DNA from 2 places in the Laedolimicola intestinihominis genome. Region 1 is predicted to be linked to the other one. Evidence: riboswitches for the same ligand, from Rfam matches in the RefSeq annotation. Region 1 holds a riboswitch; the other holds the start of a gene.

Region 1 (7,227 bases):
CTTCCAGCGCCTCCACACTTTCCATAGGAAGTATGCGGTTTCTGGCGGCGTATTTTCTTCTGCTGTTTTTCCAGAGAAACAAGGCTGTGGATAAGGCATAACTTTTCGTGTGCGGGCCAAGCAGTAATGTCTGCTTTTTTTCAGTCAGCTTCAGCATGGTATCCTGATACAGATCGTCTCCTGCCTCGCTTCCGCCGGCAGTCATCCGGCAAAAGCGCAGAATATCACAGCCATATGTAAGGATAAACTGCTCGATTTCATGATCATTCATAAATGGTTATCCTTTTACCTTTCTTCTTTAAGTCGACTTATAAGAATTTTATCTTACACTTATAGAATGTAGTGAAGCACCAAAATGGTTTTCTTTTATATAAATCAGCTCCTCTGTACCATAACACAGGCAGGCGATTTTGAAATCCCGCTCTTGAAATGCGCCGGAAAATATATTATACTATTAGTCGCTGGTTCTCAGCAATGGAGGAGTACCCAAGTGGCTGAAGGGTCTGGCTTCGAACACCAGTAGGTCGGTAGCACCGGCGCGAGGGTTCAAATCCCTCCTCCTCCGTTTCTTTATAGCCAAAAGCAAGACAGGACGTATCCTGAATTTCCATGATACAGTCCTGTCTTGCTTTTTATTGTCAGTGCTGAATGTCTTTTTATGATACAGGTGTCAGATACCGGTTTATTTGTAACGGACAATTTGGTCAAGTGTATAGAGCTGTGTTTCATTTTCTGCAGCATGAGCCGCAATTTTAGCGTCAAACCCGTTTTCCGAAAATAGCGCATAGTGAAACCTAGCTTTCTCTTTTTCAGGAGCAAGCTTTGCCAGGGTATTAAGATACTCTGAGTAAGAAAATGGCGCTCCCTTGAATTTACACTCTCCAACAAGATATTCCTTTGCCTCTCTGTCTATACCCAGCAGGTCAATCTCAGTTTCTGCCGTCCGCAGACCACCCTGCGCTTTTTCGTCCCGAACCGTGGTTTTACCAAACCATCGTCCCATTTTGGCATATCGGAAAGGCAGTTCATTTTTCTTCTGCATTTCACGCACAAATTCCCGGCAAACATCCTCAAACGCAAAGGCGGCAAACTCATGGAGTGCAGGTTTCACCACATATTCATACACGCCATCCACATCGCCATCCTCAAGCTGAGAGAAATTCGCAAAACCAAAGGCATACCAAAAGCGGAAGAAGTTATCTGTCAGCCGATAGATTCCACGACCCGAATTTCCATATTCTTTAATTTTTGCGTCCACGGAAAACTCCCGCTCCACAATACCCAGTTCCATCAGATTTTTCAAATACACACTGGTTTTGGACGTGTCCTCCACAAGCGATTTCTGACTGATGTCATTCAGCTTTGTGTTGCCGAGTGCCACTGCCTCGATAATAGAGTTATAGATTGGTGTCTCCCGCAGTTCCTGATGGAGCAGAAATTCCACCTCACTGTACAGAATACAGCCCTTTGTCAGAATGTTTTGCTTTATGTTTTCATCTACGGACCGTTTCGGATTCCACTGACGCAGATAATGCGGAATACCGCCGAGAACGGCATAGGCCAGCACCTTATCCCGATCCGAATAATCAGGAAAAAACTTTGCGGCATCGTAGAAGCCCATTTCTCTCATCCTGTAAATGCCTGTGGCTCTCCCATAAAGAGGATTTTTCTCCGACAGCAATTCCTTCTCCATAAAGCTCATGGCGCTGCCGCAGAGAATTATCATTACATTGCTGCTTCGCAGCTCTGCATCCCATAGATTCTGCAGGATAGAGGGAATACTTTTATTTCCACGGCACATATACGGGAATTCGTCAATCACCAGCAACTTTTTCCGGTCGCCATAGGGCAGATCCTGCACCGCACGAAACGCCTTTTCCCAGTCGGAAAATTCAGAAATGTAGTTCCGTGCCGGAATATTCTCCTTGAGCATCCGGCCCGAAAAGTTACGGAGCTGCACGCGTTCCGTGGTCTGCGTACAGGAAAAGAATACATGCGGCTTATCCTTACAGAATTCACGCAGTGTTTCTGTTTTTCCCACACGCCGTCTGCCATACAGCACAATAAGCTGACCACCGTCCTCCGCGTATTTATCCTGTAAAAATTTCATCTCAGCTTCTCTTCCGACAAACATAGGCGTGCCCTCCCCTCATTATCAAATCGTGATTTGGTAAATCGTGATTTGATAATATTGTACCCATATCCAGATGAAAAATCAAGCGGTTTTCAGGATATCACAAAGAAAGTCTTGCCGCTTTTCTTATTTTAATCTGTCCAGCAGCTCCTGCACCGTCTGGTTGTATACCGGATGCCGCACCCATGGCGCGATCTGTGCCAACGGAATCAGCACGAAATCTCGCTTGTGCATCTCGATATGGGGAATATGAAGCTCCTCGTCATCGAGAATCAGGTCGTCGTACAATAGAATATCCAGATCCAGCGTCCGGGGACCCCAGTGGATCACGCGGACCCGGTTGGCCTCCTGCTCCAGCTCGTGGAGACGATCAAGGAGCTCATGGGGCGGCAGGATAGTCCGGATCTTCATGACGCTGTTCAGGAATTCGTCCTGCTCCGTGTAGCCGTAGGGCTCTGTTGCCAGATAATCGGCCACTGTCTCTACGATACAGCCTTTCGTGAGCTGCAGTCCAAGCACGCTCATGTCCAGATAAGCTTTTTTGTCGCCCATATTGGAACCCATGGCGATGTAGGCGGTATGCCAGCCCCGCTCAATGGAGACAGACACAGTCTCCAGAGGCAGTCCCACCGGAGCCCAGGGCTTTTTAATCTCCAGCTCCACCTTTTCCAGATGGGGAATCTGCAGAAGCATGGCTTCCGCCAGCTGCTCCACCACCGTTTCCAGCAATTTCCAGGTGTGCTCCCGAACAAATTTTGTGATGAACTGGCTGACCTCGCCGTAATGAATGGAGGCAGTTAAATCGTCCGTCTTCCCCGCCTTCCGGGTAGAAGTGTAAAGGGTCGCGGAAATGACAAATTTCTGTCCCAGCTTATTTTCCTCCGGGAATACGCCGTGATTGGCAAATATTTCCAGGTTTTTGATCTGTATTTTATCCATTTAGTTCTCTCCTGCTCTCAGAATCGCCTCGGTCATCTGGATCGTGCGCTGATTTTCTTTGATGTCGTGAACCCGGACAAAGGCATACTTTTTCATCACAGCCATCACAGTAGTCACCAGCGTTCCCTCCACCCGCTGATCTGCCGGAAGATCCAGGGTCAGACCGATCACGGATTTACGGGATGTGCCAAGCAGCATGGGATATCCCAGCTCATGGAACCGCTCCATATGTAAAATGGTCTCCAGATTCTGCTCGTAATTTTTTCCAAAACCTACGCCCGGATCAAGGATAATCTTATCGTCAGCGATACCCGCCTCCTTCGCCAGCTTTACGCACTCTGCGGTTTCCCGCAGCATATCCGGGTAGAAATCCTGGTACTCGGTGTTGTTCTTATTGTGCATCAGACAGCAGGCCACTCCGGTGCGAGCGATGAGTCCGGCCATCTCCGGGTCGTATTTCAGGCCCCAGATATCGTTAACCAGATCGGCGCCTGCCTCGATGGCTGCGGCTGCCACCTTTGCCTTGTAGGTATCGATGGACACAGGGACATCGAAGCGGGCTTTCACTGCTTCGATGACCGGAGCTACCCGCTGGATTTCCTCGTCCTCGGTAATCTGCTGGTGTCCGGGACGGGTGGATTCACCGCCGATATCCAGAATGGCGGTGCCTTCGCGGATCATATCCTCCGCATGGGCCAGCGCTGCGTCCATGTGATTCCATTTGCCGCCGTCGGAAAAGGAATCCGGGGTCACATTCAGGATTCCCATGATATAGGTTTTATTCTTTACGTCGAATTCTTTGGTTCCGATTTTCATACATTTTCACTGTAGCTGTTCTGTGCCCTCGGCGCTCAGCGCTTCCAGTTATCAGGAACAGCCACTCTCCTTTCCGGGTTATAATCGAATCTCCAGGTTCTTTTTTTCCTCCGGCCAGTTGCAGTCCTCCTGGGATGGACACAGAAAACAGCTCCGCGACAGCTTATCCGCCCGGTAGAACAATCCCGGCAGGTCGGCCTTGTCGCTTTTGGTCCGGTGGCTTCCGATGAGCTTCAGCACTTCAGCGCTCTCGCCTTCCGAAAAACCACAGTCCTGCAAAATGGGCCCGGCCAGCCTCACGCCTGCCTCGTCGTGGGGCATCCCATTTTCATATTGAAGGTATCTGCCCATATCGTGCAGAAGTCCGGCCGCATAGATGATTTCCTTATCAGCTTCTACCCCCTGTTCCAAGGCAAGCAGATAAGTCAGGCGGGCCACAGCAAGAAAATGCTCCGGCGTATGGCGGCAGAATTCCCGCTCTGCCTCGTAGGCCGTCAGCTTTCCCAGGGCCTCCTGATAGGCCGGGTGATTCCAGATCCGGTTTACGCGCTCCATGCCGCCCATTACTGACGCACCATGCTCAGAAAACGATTCTGCAGCTCAAAATTGTTCTCAAAGCAGCCGGTGGTCACCATGGTGACGGTCTTGCTGCCGGGCTTTTTGATGCCGCGCATGGTCATACACATGTGCTCAGCCTCCAGCATGACGATAACGCCCTGGGGATCCAGGCTTTCCTCCAGCGCGTCCGCGATCTGGGACGTGAGCTTTTCCTGAATCTGGGGTCTTCTGGCAAATACATCTACGGTACGGGCCAGCTTGCTTAAGCCTACTACCTTACCGTTCGGTATATACCCGATATGTGCTTTTCCGTAAAAGGGGAGTAAATGATGTTCGCACACGGAATAGAAGGTGATATCCTTCTCTACTACGATGTCGTTCCGCTCGACTGTGAATTGTTTTTTCAGATGCACCGACGCATCCTCGTACAGGCCGCCGTAGATCTCAGCGCACATACGCGCAATCCGATCCGGTGTCTCCAATAAACCTTCTCTTGTTACATCCTCGCCGATTCCCTCCAGCATAAGCTGGACTCCGGCCTTGATTTTCTCATAATCCATCATAAAAACAGCACCTCCAGGCTGTGACAGAACATATGACGAAAATATCCCTTCACAATATGAGACGCTGTTCATTTAATCTTATATTGCTGCAACGGGTGCGGTCTCCATACCGTAAGACGAACTTTTCGTTTCGGCGGCAACTCCCCATCCGCTGAACACTTGACGCATGAAAACCTATTTTGCATATTATTCTATTGTTGTAAATTGTTACCAAAGGGCATTATATCATATACCGTCAGGTCTGTATATAGATTTATACATTGTATACAGGAATTTACCAAATTTTTACCCAGATTACCTATTTAAAATATGACTACGTAACTCCTGAGAAATTCTTAGTAATGCATAAATTTATATCCATCAAACTGTTACATAAAATTACCGCCAGTCCTCTTTATGACTGGCGGTACATAATGGCTCATGCTTCTGTATACACGCTCTCGATGGCCGTCCGCAGATGCTCATAGCACTTCTGCAGGTCGCTCTTTCCCTGCTCGTCCAGGGGCAGCTCCAGTACCCGGTCGATGCCGTTCTTGGAAATGACGCAGGGCAGGCTCATGGCTGCTCCGGTGAGGCCGTACTGGCCTGACAGCACCGTGGAGACAGGCACCACGGATTTCTCGTTGCGGACAATGCTGCCGATCAGACGGCAGGCGCTTAAGGCCACGCCGGAGCTGGTGTAGCCCTTCAGCTCTACAATGTCCAGGCCGATGACCTTCGTATCATGGAGCAGCTTTTCTTTGTCGAGTTTTTCCTTTAATTCAAACTGTTTCTCAAATTCCGAAAACGGCACACCCACGATGTTCACAGTATTCCAGGGGATAAAGGAGGTGGAGCCGTGCTCTCCCAGCACGAAGCCTGTCACGTTCTTGGCGTCCACGCCGCAGAGGTCGCCCAGCATCTTATTGAAGCGTGCGGTGTCAAGCAAAGTGCCGGTGCCGAAGATCTTATTGGCCGGGTAGTCGAATTTCTTCTGGGCAATGTAGGTCAGGATGTCCAGCGGATTGGACACCACGATGATGATAGCCTCCCGGGTATAGCGGGTGATCTGCTCCATAATATCGTTCATGACGTTGACATTTTTCTCAAGCAGCACCATACGGTCACGGGAATTACCCGGCTGGATGCTGGGACCTGCAGTCACCACGATGATCTGGGCGTCCGCGCACTCCTCGTAGCCGCCCACATGGATGTTCGCGTTGGCGCTGTAGGCGAACGCCGTGGTATGGCTGGCGTCCAGCACCTCGCCCAGGGCCTTTTTCTGGTTGCGGTTCACCACCACGATCTCATCCAGGATATTCATCCGCAGAACCGAATTCAAAATCGCGCTTCCCACCTTGCCAGCGCCGATGATTACCATTTTTCCATATGAAATTGCCATAGCTGCGTCCTCCTCGTTCTTTCTAATCACGAATAGTTTACTGCAATGTTCTGGCGCCGTCAATCGGGGTTTTAAAACTAAAAAAGAATGTGCCAGCGGCACCTGTTTAACACCGACCGGAGCAGAGAACGAACCGAAGGTTCGATTCCCATCACCTGCTCTACTTAAATTTAGGCATAAAAATAAGCGGGTGATGGGAATCGAACCCACGTATCCAGCTTGGAAGGCTGGTGTTCTACCATTGAACTACACCCGCAGACGCTATGAGAATATTTACATGGAAACACCATGGTCACTTAGCTCGAAAACACTTCGCTAAGTGTCCAGGTGTGTCTTCACACTAAACTCGAAAACACCTCGCTAAGTGCTCAGTACATGCCCAGAACCGGAATCGAACCAGTGACACGAGGATTTTCAGTCCTCTGCTCTACCAACTGAGCTATCTGGGCAAATTGCTTTCACATAACTTTCATGTGTCACAACAGTGATATTGTACCTGATGAAGTTATGTTTGTCAAGCAATTTTTATGGCTTATTTCAGACTTATTTCAGAAAATATGCCTCTATGAATTTCGCCACACTCTCTTCATTATTGGTGCCGATGATGTGGTCTGCGGCTTCCTGCGCGGCCGGGATGGCGTTGCCCATGGCGACACCGAGGCCTGCGTAACGCAGCATCTCCACGTCGTTGCCATTGTCGCCGAAGGCGCAGATTTCCGACGGGTCCAGACCCAGGCGGCCAGCCAGGAAGGCCAGGGCCTTACCCTTGCTGGTCTCGCAGCTTGTGATTTCCAGGCTGTTCCGATCCGCGCGGAAATAGCTGATCTCAGGATATT
Region 2 (7,227 bases), on a different contig from region 1:
AAACTATAAGAACAGCCGCTGGTACAATGCCAAGCTGGCCATTCAGCAGCTGATCGATACACTGGAACAGAATGATGGACTGGATGTTCGTTACAGTATTGTGACATACAGTGGAAGTGAAGATGATGGAACCTGGAATGACGCAAGCATAGCTGTAGAATGGAACGAGGCGAAGAATTTTAAAATAAGTGGGAATCTGACAAATCCACAGGATCAGTACAGTATCGGAGGCGGTAAGCTAGATTATAAACCCTCCGGTGGAACGAACTATCAGGCAGGACTCCGTACGGGGGCGGAACAACTGGCAAAAGCCCGTTCAGACGCGGAAAAGGCAGTACTGTTTCTGTCGGATGGAAAACCAACGTTTTATTATAATAGTGACGGAGATACTGTGGGAGCCGGAGATGAAGATGCAGATGAAGATTGGTGGGGAAATAAGTATAACTGGGGCAGCTGTTCCAGCGCCGCCTATACCCAGGCAGACAAAATGACCGGCATCAACTATTTCTACGCCATTGGTATCGGAAAAGACAAGCAGGCAATCAATCCGGCTACACTAAAAGAATTGAGCGTGCGGATCGAGAAAAAGAATTCCGGTTGTAAAGTCACAGAGAATAACGCGCCATACCTCTGCGGCAGTCTGGAAGAACTGAAAAAAGCATTTTCGGAAATGGCTGGTGAGATTACAAGGCTTTCCTGTAAGAATGTGACTGTTACCGATACCCTCAGTGAAAATGTAGATCTGCTGAATAAAGACGGAAAGCCCCTGACCAATGCGTCAGAGCTTGTATACACACTCTCAGCGGTGAATGCAGAAGGCGGCGAAGAGAGCATACCGGACGGAACGACAGTCGTTTATAACCCGACGACCCGTGAGCTTCAGCTGAAATTCCCGGACGAATACGAGCTGGGCGATGGCTGGACCTATGAAATCACGGTTCACATCGCGCCGTCGGAGCTGGCCTACAAGAAGTATTTTGAGGCAGACGAGACTTACCCGGATAGAGCGGAGCCCGATACAGGAACCCATGCGGACGGCTGGGGCTTTTATTCCAATGTGGAAGACAGCGCAAAATTGATTTACACCTGGAATGATACGGTTCCGAGGGAAGAGGAGTTCCCGATGCCCGTAGTGAAGCTGGACGGCGTGGATATCCCGGTACCCACAGGCCTCGGCTTCAGCGGACAGTTGGGAAGCGGCGTATGGGCAGCGCTGCTTGGCACGGCGACTATGGCGGCTCTGGCATATCTGGCATACAGGAGACGACGATACGATGGAACGCGATAAGGCTGAAGTGAAATATTTCCTGGTCCGGCTGGGTGTGATGATGGTAGTCTTCTGGCTGCTGTTCGGAGTGGTTTTCGGCGTGACGGCCATGAAAGACAATTCCATGAGCCCGAAGCTGGAGGCAGGCGATCTGGTGCTGTACTATCGGCTGGGAAAAAAGCTGAACGATCGCTCAGTGATTGTATTTTGCAAGGAGGACAGGCAGTATGTGGGCCGTATTGTGGCCCGTGGCGGGGACACCGTGGAGGTGGCCGGAGAGGATGGACTTTACATCAATGGCTATCAGGTTCTGGAAACTGACATTTATTACCGGACGCCGGTATATGATGGAAAGGTGGACTATCCGGTGACACTGAAAGAGGACGAGGTCTTTGTGCTCTGCGATTACCGGGAGGGGGCTTTAGACAGCCGGTATTTCGGGCCGGTGAAACACTCTGAGATAAAGGGGACTGTTATTACAGCAGTCCGCAGATCGGAACTATGAGAACTATAAAACGAGGCAGGAAAGAGAGAGGGAACGAGATGAAATTTCAGAGAATCGCAGGCAGACTGGCAGCAGGAATGATGACAGGAGCAGTGCTTCTGACTACATTTGGCGGAAATGCGCTGGCAGCGACGGAGGTAACGCCTTTGCAAGAGATGAAATATAAAAAGATTGTGACCACAGATGGGCATACGTACGCTCCGGATACGAGCTTTTCCTTTACGCTGACGCCGGTGGATCACAGCAAAGATACGACGCAGGCAACCTTTGCGGATAATGTGGTTTTATCCGGCGTAGAGGGTGGTCTGACTATGGAAAAGGGAACCATTACATTTGCGCCGTCCGGGACAGCGCCTGCAGCATCCTATGAAGGCAGCGATAATATCAAATGGGATATTACAAAATTTACGAGACCGGGCGTCTATCATTATCAGGCGAGGGAAACAGCCGGTAATTACGAGGGTATCGTTTATGACGGAACGGTTTATGATGTCTATGTATTTGTCTTAAAGGATGATACCGGCAGCCTGTATGTAAAAAATATCCTCTGCACAAAGCCGGTGACGGATAAAGAGGGGAATACCAAGGACACGAAATCTGACCTGATTTTCACCAATGATTACGGCAAGGAGCATGACACAACGCACGATATCACCATTGTCAAAAAAGTTACCGGAAATATGGGCGAGACAAATAAAGACTTCAGGTTCCATGTAAAAGTGAAAGGCGCAGACGGTGAATGGTATAAGGTTGTCATCACAGATAAAGAGGGCGGAAGGGTAACGGAGACACATCTGGAGAACAACGTGGAAGCGGAGTATACCATCAAGGATACCGGTTCCATCCATATCTATGGCCTGACTGCCGGTGATACCTATACGGTAAATGAACAGGATTATACCGCAGACGGTTACACCACGAAATATGTGGATGCGGACGGAAAAGAGGTATCGAAGGAGAATCAGGTAACGGAAGACGGGAAGCTGCTCTACGTGGAGAACCACCGCGACGCCAAAATTCCCGGCGGCGTAGTCAGCACCGTAGCTCCCTATGCTCTGATGCTGGCCTTCGCGGCAGCGATGATCTTCTTCTTTGGACGTAAGAAAAAGCTGTTCGGGGAATAAGAAATGTGGCGGGCAGCAGCGAGAATGGCCGGGATTGGGAACCGGTTACTCACCATAATTGCAGGCCTGCTGGTCTTTGTAATGCTGGCCTACGGTACGTATTCCCTCTGGGATACGTACCGGGTAAGCCAAAATGCTTTTGTATCCGCCGAACTTCTGGATTATAAGCCGGTAGGAGATGGAGAAAGCGCAGGCTTTGCGGAGCTTCAGGAACTGAATCCCGACGTGCGCGCCTGGATCACCATACCGGATACGCATATCGACTATCCGGTGCTGCAGGGAGAAAACGATATGATCTATGTCAATCAGGACGTCTACGGCGAATTTTCTCTGTCTGGCGCAATATTCCTGGCCAGCGCGGACAGTCCCGATTTCTCCGACAGCTACAGCCTGCTCTATGGTCACCATATGGAAAATGGCGCCATGTTCGGCGATGTGGCGAAATTTACAGAAACAGCGTATTTTACAGAGCATCCGGACGGCGTCCTGTATCTGCCGGATAAGGAATTGACTATCCATATTTTTGCGTGTGTGGAGACGGACGCCTATGATGAACAAATCTATCACAGCGGAAAAGACGTGGATGTTTCAGGGCTTCTGTCTCATATCAGAAAAAAGGCGGTACAGTATCGGGAAGCAGTTCGGGGTGAGAAGCTTATCGGGCTTTCCACCTGCGCAGATGATGTGGGAACCAATGGACGCGTGGTAGTATTCGGCTGGCTGGAAGAAACGTCAGCCGGAAGGGAGGTGTAAACACCTGTGAAAAATAAGAAAAAAAAGGTCTGGAAATGGGCGCCGCTTTTCGTTTTTATTCTTAGCCTGTGGCTGCCGGTGAAGACAGAGGCGGCAGAAAAAAGCTGTACGCTCACCATACCGGTGCAGGTCGAAGTGAGTGGTGAAAATATCCCGGGCGGTAAAGATTATAAAGTAACCCTGGAAGCGGTGACAAAGAACGCGCCGCTGCCCATAGAGACCGTGAAGACCCGCACCGGCGCGGGCACGATTACCTTCGGCCCTGTCACCTATGGAGAGGTCGGAACGTATCAGTACCGCATTTCCCAGGATACGGACAGCGCCGAACGCTTCAACTATGACCGGACGGCTTATCTGGTGGACGTACAGGTGATCCGCCGGGGCGATGGAACCCTGACGGCAGAAGTGGTGGCAAAGCGGGAAGGAAAGCAGGAAAAATCCGACGCGATTCGCTTTGATAACCGGTATGATGCGCCGAAAAATCAAAGCTCCGGAGGCTCCGGCGGACACCGGAGTGCTGTCAGAGCCGTCCGGACCGGCGACACACAGCATCCGCTGATGTGGCTGTTGACAGCCGGGGCTGCGGCAATGGCGATAGCACTGATTATCAGAAAAAGTATCGCGAAGAAACGGGAAAAGAAGGAACGCATTTACAGACAGCGCATGTCGGTTTACCGATAGGCGAAAGGAAAGCAAAAAAAGAACCGCAGCCGGAACCCGATTTTCCGGCTGCGGTTCTTTTGGTTATAAAATCAGCGCTCCATTTAAGATCTGGACACGCTTGCGGGAGTCAGAACACTGGAAATAATCTTGCTGAAGGCCTTCATGAAAATGAAGAGCAGTACCGTATTGATCCCCAGGGAAACGATACATTTTACAAGACGGATGGTGAAGAGATACTTCCATTCCATGCCGTACATAAAATGCAGCCATAGGGTATTCAGCGTGCAGGCCTCCACAAATTCAAAGAGGGCAGCCGCGAAAACACGAACCGGGGTTACCCTGGAGCGATACAGAATCAGGCCGAACGCAAAACCGAGAATCGCGTAGCTTATGGTAAAGCCCGGGAAAAAGGGACCGGTCTGCGGAGCAGCGAAAAAGCTGACCACATCGCCTGCGATACCTGCTGTCATACCCATCACCGGACCGCCGTAGGCAGCTGCCGCAGCCAGCGCCAGGAAAGCAAAGCGGAATTCCAGATACGGGGTAAGCTTCAGATTAAAAAAGGAAAGAGCTACGTACGCGGCCACGAAAAGACCGCACAGACAGATACTCTGTACCTTCCGGAGATTGTTAAACTGTTCACGAAAGGAAAGGGCATCCTTGGAAAAAAACTGCATAAAAAATACACCTCCATACTTGTGTGTGAGAAACAGGTTACAAAATAAATAATATCGAGACTGCTTATGAAGCCCGATTCCTCCACACATGAGATGTACTCATCTGTAGCAACGGGTGCGGATAATATATCGTAAGACCGAGTCAAAGCTCTCCTTTTCGTTTCGCGGCGACTCCCCAGCCTGCGAACACTTGACGCATAAAATCCTACTTCGCTATTATTTATTTTTCGTTCAGATTGTATCCGAACAGGTACATTATAACATAGATTTTCCAAAAAGCAAGAAAGATTATCAAAAATTTAACGAAACTTTGAAAAAGCCTCCTTGCATAATCCTTCAGAACATGGTATCCTAAAAACCAATGTCGATTTTGGCATATCGCAAATCATTCCTGTGACAAAAATTTCTTATCGTAAAGCGAGGGCTTAGATAAGACGTTTCGATAGAAAGAGGTGTAAAAATGATACTGGATGCAATCCTGGACGCGCTTCTGGATACCGCGAAGACCGTGCCGTTTCTGCTGACCGCCTTTCTGCTTCTGGAGACGCTGGAGCATTATTCCAATAACTTTATGAATCGTGCCCTGGGAAAAATGGGCAAGGCAGGCCCTCTGGTGGGAGCCATCTTTGGCTGCGTTCCCCAGTGCGGTTTCTCCGTAGCAGCGGCGAACCTGTATTCCGGCGGCGTTATCACTCTGGGAACCCTGATGGCCGTATTCCTGTCCACCTCCGACGAGGCCATCCTGATACTGTTCAGCCATCCGGGCAGCGGCCGGGTCATCGGACGGCTTCTTCTGGGCAAAATGCTGATCGGCATTGTGGCCGGATACCTGTTGGACTTTTTGCTTCGTAAGAAAAAGGAGCACAAGCACATCGAAGATATGTGCCGCGGCTGTGGCTGCAGCGACGACAGCGGCATCGTAAAACCGGCTGTGCGTCATACCATTCAGCTGACCATCTATGTCTTCGTTTTCACCGCCATCCTGAACATCGTACTGGGATGGGTGGGTATGGACGCCCTGACCACCTTCCTGGGCAAAGACACCTGGTTCCAGCCCTTCCTGACCGCGCTTCTGGGACTCATCCCCAACTGCGCTTCCTCAATTCTCATCACCGAGCTCTACCTGGCCGGGGGCCTGAGCCTTGCGTCCGCCATGGGCGGTTTATGCGCCGGAGCAGGCGTCGGCCTGGCAGTCTTATTCCGGGAAAATCATCCGGCGAAGGAAAATGCAGCCATCGTAGGTCTCCTGTACCTGCTGTCCGCCGGAGCGGGCCTGTTGCTGGAATTTATTTTATAGTAGAAATCAAGACAAAGGGATTCTGTAAAAAGCAGGATCCTTTTTATATAAAGCTTCTGAAGGTAGCCAGACCGGAACAGATATGATAAGATAGAAAAAAGGGACAAAAGAAAAGATAAACGGAGGTGCCTATGAAAAAAGCAGGAGGATATTTAAAAAGCATATTGCCGCTGGTGGCTATGCTGGGAATACAATTTGCGGCTTCTACGGTTCAGATGATAAGGTTCATGGTGCAATATGGCGTGGAAGAGGGAACACAGATATACATGAACGATACCATGACGGTATTGCTGATCTCTGACGTACTGCTGCTTGGTGTAGCAGGCCTCTGGTATTATATCAGTGTGGTACGGTGGCGGGAGAAATACGGGATCCGGGAAATGTCACTGTTTCAAAAAAAAGATCTGGTAAGCCTGCTTCTGATGGCGGTGGGCGCGCAGTTTCTGATAGGGATTCTGATGAGCGGCTGGGAGGTGCTGGATCCGAAATCCATGCAGGAGTACACGGAGCTGATAGAAGACGCGGGTCTTGGAGAAAGTGGAATTTCCGCGATCCTGGCGACGGTCATCATTGGCCCGATTGCGGAGGAGTTGATCTTCCGCGGCCTGACGGTCGAATATCTGAAGCGGGCGGGAGCCTCCTTCTGGGTGATCAATATCCTGCAGGCTCTGTTTTTTGGCATTGCCCATCTCAACCTGGTACAGGGAAGCTATGCCTTTCTGATAGGCCTTCTGGCCGGATATCTGGTGCTGCGCTATCGTTCCATCTGGGCTGGGATTGCCTTCCATATGCTGTTTAACGGGTATTATCTTTTGGAACCTCTGGTAGCCGGAGCCCTGGGCTTTTTGCCTGAGGTGCTGCAGGCGATCTGCTTCGTGGTATTCGGCCTGCTTCTGGTGGCGCTGCCCCTGCGGAGACTGATACGGAAAACAGAAGAACAG

Evidence for each region. A riboswitch is a leader RNA that binds a small molecule or an ion and turns the genes downstream of it on or off. The one in region 1 is predicted to bind tetrahydrofolate.
Region 2: it holds a riboswitch for tetrahydrofolate, as region 1 does, so the genes downstream of both, WMO29_RS04945 (folate family ECF transporter S component) here and folE (GTP cyclohydrolase I FolE) in region 1, are expected to answer to the same signal.

What each region holds. Positions count from the first base shown of each region.
Region 1 covers NZ_JBBMFE010000017.1:3,997-11,223, forward strand. The annotation lists gene WMO29_RS14460 (RNA polymerase sigma factor) at 1-271, opposite strand, end outside; tRNA gene WMO29_RS14465 (tRNA-Ser) at 477-565, shown strand; gene WMO29_RS14470 (ATP-binding protein) at 683-2,134, opposite strand; gene folK (2-amino-4-hydroxy-6-hydroxymethyldihydropteridine diphosphokinase) at 2,261-3,073, opposite strand; gene folP (dihydropteroate synthase) at 3,074-3,889, opposite strand; gene WMO29_RS14485 (HD domain-containing protein) at 3,968-4,453, opposite strand; gene folE (GTP cyclohydrolase I FolE) at 4,453-5,010, opposite strand; THF riboswitch at 5,098-5,194, opposite strand; gene WMO29_RS14495 (L-lactate dehydrogenase) at 5,429-6,391, opposite strand; tRNA gene WMO29_RS14500 (tRNA-Gly) at 6,577-6,647, opposite strand; tRNA gene WMO29_RS14505 (tRNA-Phe) at 6,768-6,840, opposite strand; gene WMO29_RS14510 (Cof-type HAD-IIB family hydrolase) at 6,935-7,227, opposite strand, start outside.
Region 2 covers NZ_JBBMFE010000003.1:149,307-156,533, reverse strand. The annotation lists gene WMO29_RS04970 (DUF7604 domain-containing protein) at 1-1,288, shown strand, start outside; gene lepB (signal peptidase I) at 1,275-1,772, shown strand; gene WMO29_RS04960 (DUF7601 domain-containing protein) at 1,811-2,896, shown strand; gene srtB (class B sortase) at 2,900-3,649, shown strand; gene WMO29_RS04950 (Spy0128 family protein) at 3,656-4,330, shown strand; gene WMO29_RS04945 (folate family ECF transporter S component) at 4,414-4,989, opposite strand; THF riboswitch at 5,097-5,204, opposite strand; gene WMO29_RS04940 (putative manganese transporter) at 5,450-6,286, shown strand; gene WMO29_RS04935 (CPBP family intramembrane glutamic endopeptidase) at 6,418-7,227, shown strand, end outside.